DNA from 3 places in the Aeribacillus sp. FSL K6-8210 genome. Region 3 is predicted to be linked to each of the others. Evidence: riboswitches for the same ligand, from Rfam matches in the RefSeq annotation. Region 3 holds a riboswitch; each other region holds the start of a gene.

Region 1 (5,993 bases), 1.8 Mb from region 3:
TTAAATAGCTGTTGCGAATCCCAAAAGTCTGCACTTTTTCCTTTAATTCCTGCCATTTTTTTGACGTATAACCGCGGATTTCAAAATATCGCCCTGTATCCCACTCCGAGCCTTTAAAGAGAGGGTATGCGCCTTTTTCTTTTGCGAGCTCCATACTCGACTGAATGGTTAAATACGCAATTTTTTCATATAGTTGGTCGACAAATTGGACTGCCTCGTCGCTTTCCCATGTAATTTCCTTTAGTGCAAATAAATGATGCATGCCAAACGTTCCAAGACCGATTGCACGGTATTTTTCATTTGTAAGCTTTGCCTGTAATACCGGAATGTTATTTAAATCGATAACGTTGTCCAGCATCCGCACTTGAATAGGGATTAAACGTTCCAGAACGTTGTCTGGAACAGCCCGTGCCAAGTTGATGGAAGAAAGGTTGCAGACGACGAAATCGCCGGGCTTTTTCACAATGACAATTTTTCCATCTTCGACATATTGTTCTTCAACAGTAGTAGCACTTTGATTTTGCGCAATCTCTGTGCATAAATTGCTGCAATAAATCATGCCGGCATGCTTGTTTGCGTTTTTTCGATTCACTTCATCCCGATAAAACATAAAAGGCGTTCCCGTTTCAAGCTGGCTGATCATAATCCGTTTCATTATTTCAATCGCAGGCACTTTTTCTTTAGATAAGGAAGGATGATTCACGCACTCAAAATATTTTTCCCGAAAGCTGCCGTTACCTTTTTCTTCATCATAATAATCTTCCAGACTGAATCCCATGACTTTGCGAACTTCGTGGGGATCGAACAAATACCAGTCCCCGCGCTTTTCAACTTGCTCCATAAATAGGTCAGGAATGCATACACCTGTAAATAAATCATGGGTGCGCAGCCGTTCGTCTCCGTTATTTAATTTTGCATCTAGGAAGGCGAAAATATCTTTATGCCAAACATCCAAATAAACGGCAATTGCTCCTTTTCTTTGGCCGAGCTGGTCGACGCTCACTGCCGTATTATTTAATTGCTTCATCCAAGGAATGACACCTGATGAAACTCCTTTGAACCCCCGGATATCGCTTCCGCGGCTTCTGATTTTCCCTAAATAAACTCCAATGCCTCCGCCGCTTTTAGAAACATTGGCAATATCAGTGTTCGAATCATAAATGCCTTGAAGGCTGTCGTCTACCGTATCAATAAAGCAGCTTGAAAGCTGACCGACTGATTTTCCTGCATTAGCCAATGTAGGTGTTGCAACCGTCATATATAAATGGCTCAATGCCCAATACGCTTCCTTTACAAGATGCAAACGTTTGGACGGATGCTCGTTGATCATTAACGTCATAGCGATGATCATAAAACGTTCCTGTGGAAGCTCAAATGTTCGTTTATGAAAATCTTTAGCTAAATACCGGTCGTAAAGGGTCCTTAATCCGATGTATGTAAACAGCTTGTCCTTCTCAGGATCAATGGCATTTCCCAGCTCCATAATTTCCTCTTTTGAATAATGCTCTAGCAAAAGAGGGCTGTAGATTCCAAGATCGGTTAATGTTTCGATTAACAAATAAAAATCGCCGTAGCCCGGTTGGTTGTAATTTCTGTTTTGGCTCGCTTCATAGTAAATTTTTTCAAGAAATACGTGTGCAGCTAAAAAAGTCCAATCCGGCTCACTTTCCGAAATGTTTGCTAAAGCTTCAATAATCAGCAGGTTTGTAAATTTTTCAAGATCATCAATCTGCTGGTATTGTAGGGTTGTCGACACTCTCTCGCTGTATTCATGAAAGGAAAGGGATGGAAACTTTTTTTCAAGCTGTCTTAGATAAAGCTCCCAATCGCTCCTGTTAAAATGATTTTGAAAAACCTCGTATAGATTTAATGCTTTCGTAATATTCATCAAACATCCTCCTTATCAAAATAAAAAACCGCTCAGGAAGCTGAGCGGATCAAACGATGATTAAAAGGGAGGCAGTTTACAAGGCGAAACTACTCCATTCAAACCATCGTTTCATCTTCCCAACCCCCGAAGAATTAGAAACGTTCGGACAAAGGCAGGTCTCCTGACTCGTGCTTCATCCTACTTTGAATCCTTCCCATACGAAACGTACAGTGGATTATTCATTTCGTAGCACTCACAGTTGCGGGGACAGTTCCGGATTCTCACCGGATTCCCTTTTAAGCTGAAAACAGCACCTTTGTCGTTAGGTTTTCAATATATAGTATTTAATTGTTTTTGATTACACAATATATAGATTTTTGGTGTTATATATTCATCATAATCGTACTTGGCGAAAATTGCAATAAAAAAGTGAGGCTGATTGAAATTTTGCAACCTCACGAAACAATTAATGAAACTGAATATCAATTTTCTTTTTGTTGTTTTCGGTTTGTTTTGGAATACGGATTTCCAAAACGCCATTTTTATATGTCGCGCTCACTTCTTCTTCTTTTACATTTGCCGGCAATGCAACAGCGCGGTGAAACCGCCCGACAAACCGTTCGCGTCTATGCATTTCTTCTTCCTTTACTTCTTTGCTTCTTTGAATTGTGCCGCTGATCGTAAGAACGTTGCGATCAAGATGAATGTCAACGTCTTCCTTTTTTTCAAGGCCGGGCAAATCACAAGTAACAATTACTTCATTAGCAGTTTCATGAATATCAAGCCGGGGGGTATTCATAGTCTCAAAGTTTTCAAAAAAATGCGGGAAGCTTTCAGAAAAAACGCGATTCATGTTTCGTCTAAATTGGTTGATCTCAGAAAAAGGATCGTAAGGAATGAGAGCCATATGATTGTTCCTCCTTTGATTTTTTTACAGAAAATATTATTTGTGTTGGGAAGAGAAATATACATAAAGCAAAGTTTAAATTACTGTAGTTGAGCAATTTTCATTACAATAATTACCATGTAAAAAGAGACAAACGGAGTACCCCTTATGCCACATGAAGCTGTTTTTTAACGACATCAATGGGAATATCTTGTTTCGCTGCATCGTAAATAAACTCCACGAGGCTATGTCCTTTCTTCTTTCGAAGGAAGTCAAGCCCGGTAGAGAAATCGCTGTTGGATTCGACCATACTGTACACATAAGCGAGTTGCACCAAGATCCAATACCGTTTCACCGCCCGACGTTGACGAACGCGGTACCCATCGAGCTTCAGCTGGTCTTTCGCTTGTCGAAAAAAGCATTCGATCGACCAACGCTGGGCATAGTAGCGCAAGATCTCTTCATCGCTTAGCTCCCGGTCGGTGCTCAAGACGCAGTGAAGATGTTCAGGTGTCATCGGCTGATCGGCTTTCCAAGCCAACAACACAACGGCATCATCGAGACCTTTCAGCGCTCCCTCGTAGCGATACACGCGATAACGCTCTTCTCCCACCGTGACGAGATGGGTGTCGTTCGGTTCGATATAGCGGGCAAACTGTTTGGCTTGGATGGCGATGCCTTTTGGATAAAGAACCCGATTCGTCTTGAGCATCGCAATGACGTGGAATCCTTTTTTCAGGCAGGCTTCCACGAGTGTTTTCGATGGGTACCAAGAATCCATCAGCACATAAACAGAACCGTGCACATCCAAAGAAGAAAGCATCTCGATGGCCCATTGACCCTTGCTTTTCCCATCCGCCTTGTCGTAGAGGCGAAACGCAAAGGGAAAGGCTTGCGTCATCGTATGAACCATGAGCCAGACGAGAGAGTGTCCCCAAATCGACTTTTTGTCCGCGTGAGAATAATGCCAATTACACCCTTCAATAGCGTGTTTCGCCTGTGACGAAGGCTTCGTTTTTCGGCAGATCGTATCATCGATCGAAACAAAAAAATGGGGTGATTCTTTCGCTTGGCCGTTCGTTCCACATGACGAAGCATCCACTGCTGGAGTTTGCGAAGCAAGATTTCTTCATCCCAAGGGCTTTTCGTGAAAAAATGGCTCAGTGTCGTTCGATGGTTGGGATGAAAGCTCTCATGATGCAGATCGGTCAAGGTTCCCACAAATCCTTTCGTTGTCAGCGCATCGATAATATGAACGAGATGCTTCATGACCGGCTTAGAGAAATAAAGGGCCAGCCCCAACATTGCGAAAAACTTGTCGATTCCTTGGTGATGTGGTAGTCTATTCATGAGACATGAACCTCCTTGAGAATGGTTTGGTGACACATCTATTCTAATCAAGGAATCGGGTTCATGTCTCCTTTTTTGTTCGGATGTAAATTTATGTTAGTGAATTTGCTCATCTACAGTAAATTACTGTTTTTAATCATAAAAATATAAATAAGTCCGCTGCGTCCAAATCGTTTCGTGTTTGTTGCTTTTAAAAGCACAACCTAGCAAAACTTGGTGAACGAATGGATAGCATATTGTTGTTATTAAACAAGAGTTTACATACGAAGAAAATTAAGTAAGCTGCTTAATTGCAGCCATGCTGGGAATTAACAGATCAAGCTGGATAAATTCACAATGATTGGAAACCGCTGTGGACAACTTTATAAATTTAAAAATTATTCATTCGTTGCACATTCTGAAACAACGATGTTGTGAAGCCAATCTGCAGGCAATAATATAAAAAACAATAATAAAAAAATTTGGAATATTAAAAAATATAAAGAAGGGAGTGAAAAGCTTTTTAACCTTGCAATTCAAAAAATGAAAGCGTTTAACTAATGCTTTTAGGGGGGTATAAAATGGTGGGAAAAGGTAAATTTTGGAGTGTTCTTTTTATTACTATAATGTTGATTTTATCAGGTTGTTCAGGATCGGCTGTAAGCAATAGCAAGTCTAATTCCAGCGGTGAAAAAGATACAATCAAAATTGGCGTCATCCTTTCTTCAACTGGAACATTCGCTCCGCTTGCGGAAAGCATTAAAAACGGATTTAACCTTTATCTTGAAGAAAATGATAACAAGTTGGGCGGAAAAAAGGTGGAAATAAAATTTGAAGATGATGAAGCAAACCCGCAAGTTGCTTTAAGGAAATATCGCCAATTAGTCAAGAATGAAAAAGTAGATATACTTGTTGGACCAATTTCTTCAGCAGTCGCTTACGCATTGAGAGACGAGGTGGAGAAAGACAAAATTATATTAATTGATGCCAATGCTGCCGGAAACGATCTTTCCTGGAGCAAAAAAAGCGATTACATTTACCGCCTGTCATTTTCCAACTGGCAAAATGGCAGCAGTGCTGGAGAATATTTAGCAAAAAATGTTGGAAAAACAGCGGTAGCGATTGCACCCGACTACCCTGCAGGAAAGGAAGTTGTTTCCGCTTTTAAAGAAGCTTTTGAAGCTGCTGGCGGTAAGGTAGTAAAAGAAATATACCCTAAATTAGGAACGAATGATTTCGCAACGTATCTTACTGATGTAGCCCAAGTAAAGCCTGAACTAGTTTTTACATTCATGGCAGGCAGCGATGGAATTCGGTTTGTTCAGCAATACAATGATTTTGGCTTAAAGGGAAAAATTCCGCTGTCAGGTCCAATGGAATTTGGCGATCAACTGATCCTCGAACCTACTGGTGAAGCAGCAGAAGGAATCATTTCTGGCATCCTGTACTCGCCTTGGCTAGAAAATGAAGAAAACAAAAAGTTTGTAGAGGCATATCAGGAAAAATACGGAAAGCTGCCAAACACTTTTTCAGTGGGAGGCTATGACTCCGCAAAAGTCATAGATATAGCGATTAAAGAAGCAGGAAGCACAAATGCAGAGGATTTAATAAAAGTCCTTAAAGGGATTTCCTTTGACAGCCCACGCGGACCAATTACGATTGATCCAAAAACGAACAACCCAATACAGAATTTCTACATCGCAAAGAACACAAAAAAGGATAATCAAATTGTCCCTGAAGTACTGGAGACAGCCGAAAAAGTAACGATGCCTGAAAAAGCTCCTGCAAATTAGTCCATGTAACAGGATTGGGATCTGGGGCAAAGTTCTCCAGTCCCAATTTGTCGTTTCATAAATTGAGAAAGTGGGGGATCGTTTTGTCATTGTCTATATTTTCTGTACAGCTATT
Region 2 (5,993 bases), 1.5 Mb from region 3:
ACCGGATTTGAAAGAGCGCGAGCCATTTGCCCTGTCCAAGTATCTTTGCGGACACCATTTGTACGTTTTTCATAATATTTGGATACTATTTGATTATATTCAAGAAGCCCCTGTTTATATATTTCTTCGTTTTGCTCATATTCTTCCTCATGATAAACATGATGTAAAGGCAATCGGGGTTTTTTTCCGGTATCAACGGCCGGATAGCCGACCGTTATGGCAAAAAGCGGGATGACCCGATCAGGAACTTTTAGCAGCGCCGAAACATCCTCTAAATTGTTGCGAATTCCGCCAATATAACAAATGCCAAGCCCCATGGACTCAGCGGCTAATGCAGCATTTTGCGCGGCCAATGCCGCATCAATAAGCGCAACCATAAATTTTTCTGTGCTTTCCAAGGATACCGTCACGTCTTTATCTTCCATTTCGCCTATTAGTTCGTGCCGGTGCAGATCTGCGCAAAAAACAAATAAATGGCCGCTTTTTTCCACATAGTCTTGGTTCCCCGCCAGTTCCGCAAGTTTTTTTTTCGTTTCCGGATTTTTCACCCCAATGATTGAGTAAGCTTGTATGTAACTTGAAGTCGAGGCCGATTGGGCACATTCCACAATTAAGCGTATTTGTTCATCCGTAAGCGGCCGATCTTCAAATTTTCGAACGGATCGATGGTTTAAAATGGTTTCGATCACTTTATTCATCATCATCATCCTTTCTTTTATATTCTTTTCTCAAAGTTTAACTTTTTTAGACGCCCATTTCATCGATTTTGTTTTTCGGCCAAGCAAAATGTGAAACGTAAGGATTTGGCCGTAATCGAGAGCATTTATAAGGATTTCTTATAAAAAATAAAATAAATTGAATAAAAAAGCTTATTACGACAAATTAATCTGAAAAATTAAACTTTCTATCAATTTTGTTTAAAGATATAATAAAATGTAATCTTTTTTAAAGGGGGATTTGATGAAGAATCGAAACATTATGGATTGGCCGACCTTTATCGGGGCGCTGCTTTTGCTGTTAATTGTAGCCGCTCCATTAGCAGTATTCCCTGAACAAGGCGAAGCCATTGTATTAGCTGCCAGCAGCTTTTTAACACAAAAATTTGGAATATTGTATTTAATCATGGGTGCAGCAGTATTGATTTTTATTCTTTATGTTTCTTTTAGCCGATACGGAAAAATCAAACTGGGGGATCCTTTAGAAAAGGCTGAGTTTCCGACATTATCTTGGGCAGCTATGCTTTTTTGCGCTGGAATTGGATCAAGTGTTCTTTATTGGGGAACGATTGAATGGGCTTACTACTATACGGGACCTCCATTTGGCATCGAACCTAGATCAAAAGAAGCCGTTGAATGGGCGGCCGCATATGGAATTTTTCATTGGGGACCGACGGCATGGGCCATCTATTGCCTCCCTGCCCTGCCAATCAGCTATTTCTATTATGTAAAGAAAAAACCGGTGTTAAAAGTAAGCGAAGCGTGCCGGCCTCTCATTGGCAAAAAAGCAGATGGACCAATAGGCAAAATCATTGATGTCTTGTTTATGTTTGGTTTGCTGGGCGGAGCTGGAACGACACTCGCTTTAGGGACGCCGCTCATTACAGAAGGAATTCATGAACTTTCCGGCATCGAACCTTCGATGACACTCCAAACAGTGGTTTTGCTTATTTGTACATTGATCTTCGCAGCAAGCGCTTACTCCGGTTTGCGGAAAGGCATTAAAATTTTGAGCGACATCAACCTATGGCTTGCCGTATTATTGTTGGTGTTTGTCTTCCTTGCCGGCCCGACCGTCTTTCTGGCGGAAACGGCCGTCAACAGCATCGGCATCATGCTTGATCATTACATGCGGATGTCTTTATGGACTGAACCTTTTAACAGTTTAGGACCGTTTGAACGAACAGGCTTTCCGGAATCATGGACGGTATTTTATTGGGCTTGGTGGCTCGTGTACGCTCCATTTGTCGGCTTGTTCGTCGCTAAAATTTCAAAAGGACGCACTGTCCGCGAAATGACGCTCGGAACAGTAGTATATGGAACGCTCGGCTGCATTCTCTTTTTTGGGATTTTAGGAAACTTTGGATTATTTTTAGAACTGACAGGCCAATACCATGTAACAGCTACATTAGATGAACATGGCGGATCAGCAGCCATTATCGGAATATTGAAACAATTGCCGTTAAGCAACATTGTGATTGCCGTATTTACTGTGCTTGCCGTGATCTTTTTAGCAACAACGTTTGATTCAAGCTCTTATATTTTAGCATCTGTTGTCCAAAAAGAAGTTGCCGATGAACCTTTGCGATGGAACCGTTTATTTTGGGCTTTTGCTCTTTCCGTTTTGCCGCTTATTTTAATGTACCTCGGCGGATTGTCCACATTGCAGACTGTTAGCATTATTGGCGGTTTCCCTTTGTTGTTTATTTTTGTCCTTTTAGCCGGTTCTTTTATCAAAGCGGCAAACCAAGATTTTTATTCCAGTAAATCTCAATTATTTAAAATGTATCCTAAAAAGAAAGGCGTGAAAAGAAACCTTCTCTCGAAATAACTGTTTTCCGGAAAAATCCCAACCGCTGTAAAGACCCGCAGAAAACCTTTATGTTCTGGCGGGTTTTTGTCATGTAAAGCGGAAGAAATCGCAAGCCATCTACTTTCCTAAAAAATTTTTCTTTTTAATTGCAAATGTGGTGTTGAAAAATAAAAAAAAATCCTCTATTCTGATAATTATAGTTTCATATGTGTACCAGCAACAGGTGCGTCATATTGCAGCCGCAATATGCGCTTAAAAGGGAAGTTTGGTGAAATTCCAACACGGTCGCGCCACTGTGATGGGGAGCTTTTGATCATCAGCCACTGTTTCTGCCAGAGAAATGGGAAGGAGATCAAAAGCGTTGAACCTAAGTCAGGAGACCTGCCTGTTGTATGCACTACGACCTACGCGTCATAGGGAGGAGTGAGAAGCCATGTTCATGTTGAAACCATTTGGGTGCCTCAACACGAGCTAGGATATCCAGTCCCTCTTTTATTAGCGTAAAGAGGGCTTTTTTATTGTGTTGAGCAAAAATCAAATGGGAGGTTTTCGTAATGGCAGCCATTAGTTCAAATCTTGGCTATCCGCGAATTGGCGAACGCCGGGAATGGAAAAAAGCTTTGGAATTATTTTGGAATGGAGACATTTCTGAAAGCAGCTTACTGGAAACGTTGAAAAAGATCCGTCTTTCCAACTTAAAGAAACAGCATGAAAGCGGAATTGAGCTGATTCCCATAGGAGATTTTTCGTTTTATGACCACGTTCTCGATACTGCTTTCATGTTTGGATATATTCCTTCGAGGTTCCAGCATATGGATCCCCGTTCCATCAAAACATATTTCGCAATGGCAAGGGGATCCGAAGAAGCCGAGGCTTTAGAAATGACAAAATGGTTTGATACAAATTATCATTATATCGTTCCGGAACTGGAAAATAAGCCGCCTGCTTTTTTGGAAAACCGTCTGCTCAAGCTTTACAATGAAGCAAAAGACGAACTAAATATTGAGACAAAACCTGTTGTTTTAGGGCCGATTACTTTTTTAATGCTGGCGAAAAAATATGAAAAACGAGATTTTTATAAGCATTTATCTGCTTTCATCCCAGTTTATATTCAATTGTTGACAGAGTTGCATCAAGCAGGCGCAAAGTGGGTGCAAATCGATGAGCCTGTTCTCGTTCAGGAAATTGATGAGTCATTGATTCCGTTGTTTAAAGAAGTGTATGAAGCTTTTCACGAAGCGAATCCATCTTTGAACATACTGTTGCAAACTTATTTTGAAAGTCTTTCTCACTATCAACATATCGTTTCATTGCCTGTTGCTGCTATCGGTCTTGATTTTGTACATGATGGGGGAGCCAACAGTGCAAACATCCAAAAATTCGGGTTTCCAAAAGACAAAATATTGGCTGCCGGTTTAATCAGCGGCCGCAACATATGGAGGGCATCATTAGAAGAAAAAGCAAGCAAAATTGATTTTCTCGCTCAGCATGTTGATGTTGATCGATTGATCATTCAACCTTCCTGCAGCTTGCTCCATGTGCCGGTTACCGTAAAAAATGAACACGAATTGCCGGAAATTTTAAAAAATGCTCTCTCCTTTGCAGACGAAAAATTAAGTGAAGTCCATCAGCTGACACAATATGCAAAAGGTGAATTAAGTATAAGCGATTTACGATACGATGACCGTTATTACACGCAATTTATGAATTCTGATTTTCGGACAAACCGAAACGTGCAAGAGGCAGCCGCCAAGATTGAATCCTACCCGACGAACCGTGTGGACTTTTCTGTTCGGCGCAAGCTGCATAAAAATAGATGGAACTTGCCAATTCTACCGACAACAACGATCGGCAGCTTTCCGCAAACGAAAGAAATCCGCCAAACCCGTTTAAAATGGCGGAAAGGCGAATACACAAACGAGCAATATGAGTCTATTATCAAAGATGAAATCAAAAAATGGATTGATATTCAGGAACAGCTTGAACTTGATGTATTGGTCCACGGGGAATTTGAACGAACGGACATGGTGGAATATTTCGGAGAAAAACTAAAAGGAATTGCTGTTACCAAAAACGGCTGGGTGCAATCTTACGGTTCACGCTGCGTCAGACCGCCGATCATTTATGGCGACGTTGCCTTTGATCAGCCGATGACCGTCAAAGAAAGCGTCTATGCCCAATCATTGACGGACAAACCTGTAAAAGGAATGCTGACTGGACCTGTCACCATCTTAAACTGGTCTTTTGTCCGTGATGACATTAGCTATGCGGACGTTCTTCGCCAGATTGCCCTTGCCATCCGCGAAGAAGTATTAGCTCTGGAGAAAAACGGCATAGGAATGATTCAAGTTGATGAACCTGCTATCCGTGAAGGGCTGCCGTTAAAAAGATCGAAGCAAAATCAATACATCGAAAACGCCGTCGAAGCTTTCAAACTTGCCACCAGCTCCGTCAAACCGGAAACACAAATTCATACTCATATGTGCTATTCCCAGTTTGAAGATATGATGGAAGCGATCGATAAGCTTGATGCAGACGTTATCTCGATTGAATCGTCCCGCAGCCACGGAGAACTTGTTCATGCTTTTGAAAAGTACCAATATAAACGGGAAATCGGTTTGGGCGTTTATGACATCCACAGCCCGCGTATACCTTCCGTCCAAGAAATAACCGAAAATATCGACCGTGCATTAAAAGTACTCGATGTACATCAGTTCTGGGTGAATCCTGATTGTGGTTTAAAAACAAGAGCGGTCACCGAAACTGTCAATGCACTCAAAATCATGGTGGAAGCGACAAAAGCGTATCGGCAAGCCATCGCCGCAAAACAAATTTGATCCTATTAAGCAAAAGGTACATTTGCTGACACCGTTTCAGATGTTCCTTAGAAAGGATAAAGACCGCACAATTCAACGATGACTTTCGCTGTATGAAAAATAGCGCAACCATCATTGAACACAGTTTTCTCCAAACATAAACAAAAGGCGCCCGGATTAAGGCGCCTCTTTTGATTTTGCACGCCATTTGCGAATGATTGTTCCTAAAAAAATGATTCTACAGTCTGTTTCAATTTTGCCGCACTCTTCTTGACATCGTCCGCATAACTTATGGCGGATATGACGGCGACGCCGTCGGCTCCGTTTGCAACGACTTGTCCGGCATTTTCACTGTTGATGCCGCCGATGCCGACGATCGGAATCGCAATGCCTTGGTTGCGCATGCTGGAAATGATTTGCGGACCTTGCGCTTTTTTGGCGTCTTCTTTCGTCTTCGTCGAAAAAATGGGGCCGACGCCGATATAGTCTGCGCCTTGCGCAATGGCTCTTTCCGCTTCCTCAAACGTATGAGCCGACACTCCTAAAATTTTATCGCCAATTTTTTGGCGGACAATTTCGGCTGATTCATCCTCCTGACCGATATGAACGCCATCCGCATCAAGTTTCAAAGCCAGATCAACATCATCG
Region 3 (5,993 bases):
AAGGGGGAATTGCAACATGTATGATGTAGTCATTGTCGGGGCTGGTCCGGCGGGTGCAAGCGCCGCTTTGTTCACGGCAAAAGCCGGTAAAAAAACGCTTGTGTTGGACAACGATAAATCCGTGACGAAACGAGCTTGGATTGAAAACCATATGGGTTATGGAAATTTCTGGGTCTGATTTAATTGAAACAGGGAAAAACAAGCGGAAAAATTCGGCGCGGAGATTGTGGCAGAAAATGTGGAGACAATTGAAAAACAAGCGGAAGGGCTTGTATTCAAGACGGATAAAGGATCCTATGAAACAAAACACGTCATATTAGCTACAGGAGTTCTGACAGATTTGGCCGACAAAGTCGGATTAAAGACAAAAGACGGGACTGAACCCCGCATTAAAACAATATTTGATGTCGATGCACTAGGAAAGACAAACGTTTACGGAAATTTGGGCTGCGGGTACAGCTGCAGGTGTCAGCGTACATACGATCATCACTGCCGGCGACGGCGCCAAAGTTGCGATCAATGTTATTAGTGAGCTGAACGGCGAGCGTTACGTCGACCATGATGTTTTGAAAAAATGAATAAAAAGGAATGAGGACAAGGCATCAAGCGACTATGTCCTTTTTTATTTCATTGCAAAAGCGAACTTACCTACCAAAGCGATTCTTCTTTCTCAACAAAAGAACAAACAAATGGATACAACAGCCAACCAGCGAAGAAAGCAGCAAAAATAAGGAAATTGTGTACTGAAAAGGGAGCCCGAATGCTTGCAGCAAAAGCGGAGGCGGCACAATTGCCAAATTGATGAAACCTGTTTTTTGCCTCGATTTTCTTGAAAAATAGAGCTTTCTGCTGCATGATGGACAGAAGACGGATTGTCGAAAAGATAATAAAGCTTTATGGATCTTGCCAAATGGAATCGTTTTCCGGCAAAAACAACATGTAGTGATCGGTAATCACATTTTTGCAAAATAAAAGAAAGCCGCCGCAAATGGCGGCTTTTGTCATTCCAAATCACTAAATGAATGTTGCGGATGAATGAAATTGCATGGCGAATGGAGGACTGAGGCGTTACAAATGTTTGCATTTTCTTTTTCTGAGGCACCTTTTGGTATGGAGCAGATCACCTTGCTTGTCCATCGACAAAATAAATCGAATTTTGGCTTAAAATGACATGATAATCATGAATTCATTAAACAGCCAACAAAACATGCAAAAACGATTGTCTTTGCGGTTCGAAATATTGCCATGGACATTTCACAACCAACAAGTATCAAATCACTTTCCAAAGGAAAATATATAACTGGGAGGTGACAAACATGGCGCAGGACGTTTTGTGTGAGGTAAATAACTGCAAATATTGGGCGGAAGGGAATAAATGTGCAGCTGATGCCATTTATGTCGTAAGTCATTCAGGAAAAACGGCAAAAAATCAAAAGGAAACTGATTGCAAGACGTTTGAACCAGAAACATTTTAATAAAATAGAGAGCCGGAAGTTGGCTCTCTTTGTATTTTTGATAATCTTTTCATTTTTATACAACATCTTTTTGGAATTCAGATTATATTTGTTTGCTTATGGCTGATTGAGCAGCGTTCAATTGTTGAATTGCAAACTGCAAAATGGATAGGTAAATGGATAAAATCATTTCTCCGTAACGGCTGCCGGGAACGGCCCACTTCCCATTTAAATCTTTCCAGGTCGGGGCAGAACCTCGTTCCACATAAATAAATCTGGGATCGACAAGGGGGAACCCGGCTGGAAGAGGCTTCGTTGTGGCGTATGCATATAAATGTTGAAGATGGGCCAGAACCCCTTCTCTCGGAGTAGAAAAGCTTGCTCCTGTAACATTTGGACCGGTAGCTCCGATTCCGGCAAAATTGTTTTGATTGCGATTGACTACTCCCGTAAAACGGAAATAGTTCGTTTCATGAATTGCTTGTGCAAATGCGATGTCGCCGCGAATTCCGTAGGATTTGCTTAATTGTTCATACAAATCGCCCAGCTGAGGTGCGCTAGGATTTGTTTTTCCTACATATAAATCCAAGATTGTTCCCGATACGAGCGTTTCTCCTAAAATAGGGATATCCCTTGAATCGGGAGAAGGGGTTTTCGGTTGAAGTGTTGATGAACGAGATGAATCTGTCTTTTGGCCTGATTGTGCCGTTCCTTGTTCTGCAGGAGTTAATATAAATGCATCCTTGTATCCTAATTGAACAAGCCTTGCCAACTGGTCTTTTGCATTTTGCAAATTTTTAAATGCCCCTGTTTGAACGCGGAAATAACTTGTTCCGTCCACCATCGCAGCGGAAAGGAAACTATCAACATTTTTTCCTTTCAGTTCATTTATCAGCTTTTCTGCATTTTCTCGGTTTTTAAAGGAACCGGCAATGACTTTGTACATCCTGCTGCCTGCAGCTGGCGATGGCTGCGGAGTTGGGGTGGTGCGTGTCGACTTTTTGGGCAAATTAAGCGCTTTTCCGATTCCATCGGCTAAGCTTGCTGCATAGTCGCTCATAAAGTCAGACGATGTTAAAAGTTTGATGTCATTCGAATGGTCAATAAACAATGTTTCCAAAAGAACCGCAGGCATTTTTGTTTCTCTTAACACGTGAAAATTGGCGCTTTTTTTGCCCCGATCCTTTACGCTATATTTCGGACCGATAACGCTCATAATTTGATCATGGATGACGGACCGGTATTGGATCGTTCTTGGAGAGGCCCCTCCGTTATAAACATAGCTTTCAAAACCTGTTCCTCCGCCGGCATTAATATGAATGGAACAGAAAAAATCAACATTCTCTCGGTTAGCCATGGATGATCTTTCTGACAAACCGACTGTTCGATCGTCTGTGCGCGTCATGAGAACGTTGACTTGGTAATGTTCAAGTAAATGTTGTCTTGCCAAGAGGGCAATAGTCAACGTAAAATCTTCTTCCTCATAATTTCTATAGGTTGCGCCGGGATCGCTTCCTCCGTGGCCAGGGTCTAAAAGAACGGTTGTCACTGCAATATCCTCCTTCGTTTTCAAACATCCAATTCGCTTGTCTACAAATATTTTATTCAAGTAATGGAAAGGAAGTTCAAAAAAATTTTATTTTTAGCGAAAACTGTATCGAAATCCAAAACATTTAGGTCAATTTGTCGATTTTTTTCATTTTCTTCCTACCAGAATTCAATCAAATCATGTATAATACATTTCGTCATAACATTATACCGAAAAGCAAACAGGTGCCGGCACATAGCTGCCAGCTTAAAAGGGAAGTTTGGTGAAAATCCAACGCGGTCCCGCCACTGTGAATGGGAGCAACCTGGGAAAACCACTGTTTCAACGGGAAGGTCCAGGAAGCGATGACCATGAGCCAGGAGACCTGCCTGTTTGAGCACACCTAAAACCCTACGCGGATAGGGAGGTGTTTGAAAACAATACATATGTACGTTTTCAGACATCTTCTTATCGAATTCAAGAAGATGTTTTTTATTGGAGGAGGAAAATGATGAAAAAATTATCTGCACTATTTTTAGCCTTATTACTTCTATTTGGAATTGCGGCTGGATGCGGCCAACAAAATACATCAGAGCCGTCTGAAAACAAAAGCAATCAAAAGACGGAAGAGACGGCTTCACAATTTCCGGTGAAGGTCAAGGACGGTTTAGGAAATGAGGTGACGGTAAGCGAAAAACCGGAGCGGATTGTTTCGCTAATTCCAAGCAATACTGAAATTGCCTATGCTTTAGGGTTGGGTGAACAAATTGTCGGTGTAAGTGATAATGACAACTATCCGGAAGATGTTCAAAACAAAGAAAAGGTTGGCGGGATGGAATTTAATGTTGAAAAAATTATTTCTTTAAAACCGGATCTTGTTTTAGCGCATGCTTCCAGCGCCCATAACTCGCAGGAAGGGCTGAAGCAGCTGAAAGATGCGGGAATAAATGTTTTTGTAGTCGAAGATGCCCAATCATTTGATAAAGTGTATGACTCCATCCAAACAATCGGCAAAATTACAGGGACAAGTGACAAAGCCGAAGATATTGTGGCTGAGATGAAAACGAAACTGGCGGATATTCAAGAAAAAGGAAAAACGATTCCGGATGATCAAAAAGTGTCTGTTTTTGTCGAAGTGAATCCCGCACCACAAATCTATACGACGGGAAAAGGAACGTTTATGGATGAAATGCTAACGATCATTGGAGCAAAAAATGCAGCGGGCGATCAAGAAGGCTGGCCGCAAATGACGGAAGAAGCCGTTGTAAAACTGAACCCAGACGTCATTGTGACGACATACGGCTATTACGTCGATAAAGCTGTTGACCAGGTGTTGGCACGCAAAGGATGGGAAAATGTATCAGCGGTGAAAAATAAACGGGTTTACGATGTGCATTCCGACTTGGTGAGCCGCCCAGGCCCAAGATTGGTTGAAGGAGTAGAAGAACTTGCGAAAGCAATTTATCCGGATGTCTACAAAAAATAAACATGTGGTCGCCTATACGGCGACCGCTTGTTTTCTTATTTTTTCCGTCTTTTTAGGAATTTCTATCGGAACGTTTCACATCACGTTTAAGGATATTTTCCAAATAATTTTCAATCAACTGTTCTATACCGGTTTGGCGCCGGACATTGATGAAAGCATGAAAAGCATTGTGCTTGATATTCGACTTCCTCGTGTCGTTTTAGCCGGACTTGTCGGAGCCTCGCTTGCAATGGCGGGGGCTTGTTATCAAGGGCTTTTGCAAAACCCTTTGGCAGATCCTTATACGCTCGGTGTTTCATCAGGTTCTTCTTTAGGTGCTGTACTTGTTCTTTTTTTCGGCATTCAAATTCCTTTTTTCGGCTCATTCACTTTGCCGGTTGTCAGCATTTTTACGGGTTTTTTAACGATTTTGGCTGTGATTTTGTTCGCCAATTTCATTGAAAAAACGATGAGGATTGAAACGATTGTGCTGACCGGAATTATTTTAAGTTCCTTTTTAAGTGCTTTCATTTCATTAATGATTGCCCTGACAGGCGAAGAATTGCGACAAATTGTCAACTGGTTGTTAGGAAGCGTTGCGATGCGCGGCTGGGGATACGTATTGATGCTTTTGCCGTTTTTTTTAATCGGGTCCATTTTGATTTTTGTAAACGGAACAGAATTAAACGCTCTGTCCTTTGGCGAAGAAAAGGCGAAGCAGCTTGGGGTCCATGTAAAAAGGAGAAAGCTGTTTATTTTAGCATCATCCTCTTGTTTAGCCGGTGCGGCCGTTGCCATCAGCGGAACGATTGGGTTTGTCGGTCTTGTCATCCCGCATGTAAACAGGCTGCTTTGGGGAAGTGATTATCGCCATCTTCTCCCTCTGTCCGCCATTTTTGGCGCCGCTTTTTTAATTTTGGCGGATCTCGTTTCAAGAACGATCGTGTCGCCGACAGAACTTCCGATCGGTGTGATCACGGCTTTAATCGGCGCTCCCAGCTTTGCCTTTATTTTAATGAAACAAAGAATGGAAAGAAGAGGGTAACATGCTGCAAGTCAAGAACATTTCGGGAGGCTATCAAGAGCGAAAGATTATCGAAAACCTTTCCTTCTCAGTAAAAAAAGGGGAAATATTTGGCATTTTGGGGCCAAACGGGAGTGGAAAGACGACACTATTAAAAATGATCAGCGGGATTCTTCCGGTTAAAAGCGGCACGATCGAGCTTGCCGGCAAACCTCTTTCTGCTTATTCTCCGAAAAAATTGGCGCAAAACATCGCTTCATTGCCGCAAATCCCAACGCAAATGTTTGATTATACCGTTTGGGAGACAGTGGCGCTCGGCCGTTATCCTTTTCAAACGGGTTTCTTCAAGCGGTTGACGGGAGAAGATGAACAAATCATCCAAAAGACCATGGAGCAGACGAATATTTCCCACTTAAAAAATAAAGCGATCAATGAATTAAGCGGCGGGGAAAAACAGAGGGTTTTTTTAGCGCAGGCTCTTGCACAAAACCCCGTTTTGCTTTTATTAGATGAACCCACGAA

The links. A riboswitch is a leader RNA that binds a small molecule or an ion and turns the genes downstream of it on or off. The one in region 3 is predicted to bind cobalamin.
Region 1: another riboswitch for cobalamin. It lies ahead of NSQ41_RS15215 (ribonucleoside-diphosphate reductase subunit alpha); the one in region 3 lies ahead of NSQ41_RS06610 (ABC transporter substrate-binding protein).
Region 2: another riboswitch for cobalamin. It lies ahead of metE (5-methyltetrahydropteroyltriglutamate--homocysteine S-methyltransferase); the one in region 3 lies ahead of NSQ41_RS06610 (ABC transporter substrate-binding protein).

What each region holds. Positions count from the first base shown of each region.
Region 1 covers NZ_CP150172.1:3,134,519-3,140,511, reverse strand. The annotation lists gene NSQ41_RS15215 (ribonucleoside-diphosphate reductase subunit alpha) at 1-1,888, opposite strand, end outside; cobalamin riboswitch at 2,024-2,203, opposite strand; gene NSQ41_RS15210 (Hsp20/alpha crystallin family protein) at 2,337-2,777, opposite strand; partial or broken gene NSQ41_RS15205 (IS701 family transposase) at 2,923-4,106, opposite strand; gene NSQ41_RS15200 (ABC transporter substrate-binding protein) at 4,667-5,878, shown strand; gene NSQ41_RS15195 (branched-chain amino acid ABC transporter permease) at 5,968-5,993, shown strand, end outside.
Region 2 covers NZ_CP150172.1:3,907,539-3,913,531, forward strand. The annotation lists gene nfsA (oxygen-insensitive NADPH nitroreductase) at 1-698, opposite strand, end outside; gene NSQ41_RS18895 (BCCT family transporter) at 961-2,547, shown strand; cobalamin riboswitch at 2,734-2,933, shown strand; gene metE (5-methyltetrahydropteroyltriglutamate--homocysteine S-methyltransferase) at 3,084-5,366, shown strand; gene thiE (thiamine phosphate synthase) at 5,570-5,993, opposite strand, start outside.
Region 3 covers NZ_CP150172.1:1,353,023-1,359,015, forward strand. The annotation lists partial or broken gene NSQ41_RS06595 (FAD-dependent oxidoreductase) at 17-578, shown strand; gene NSQ41_RS06600 (DUF1540 domain-containing protein) at 1,317-1,475, shown strand; gene NSQ41_RS06605 (N-acetylmuramoyl-L-alanine amidase) at 1,558-3,003, opposite strand; cobalamin riboswitch at 3,209-3,390, shown strand; gene NSQ41_RS06610 (ABC transporter substrate-binding protein) at 3,494-4,468, shown strand; gene NSQ41_RS06615 (iron ABC transporter permease) at 4,431-5,492, shown strand; gene NSQ41_RS06620 (adenosylcobinamide amidohydrolase) at 5,494-5,993, shown strand, end outside.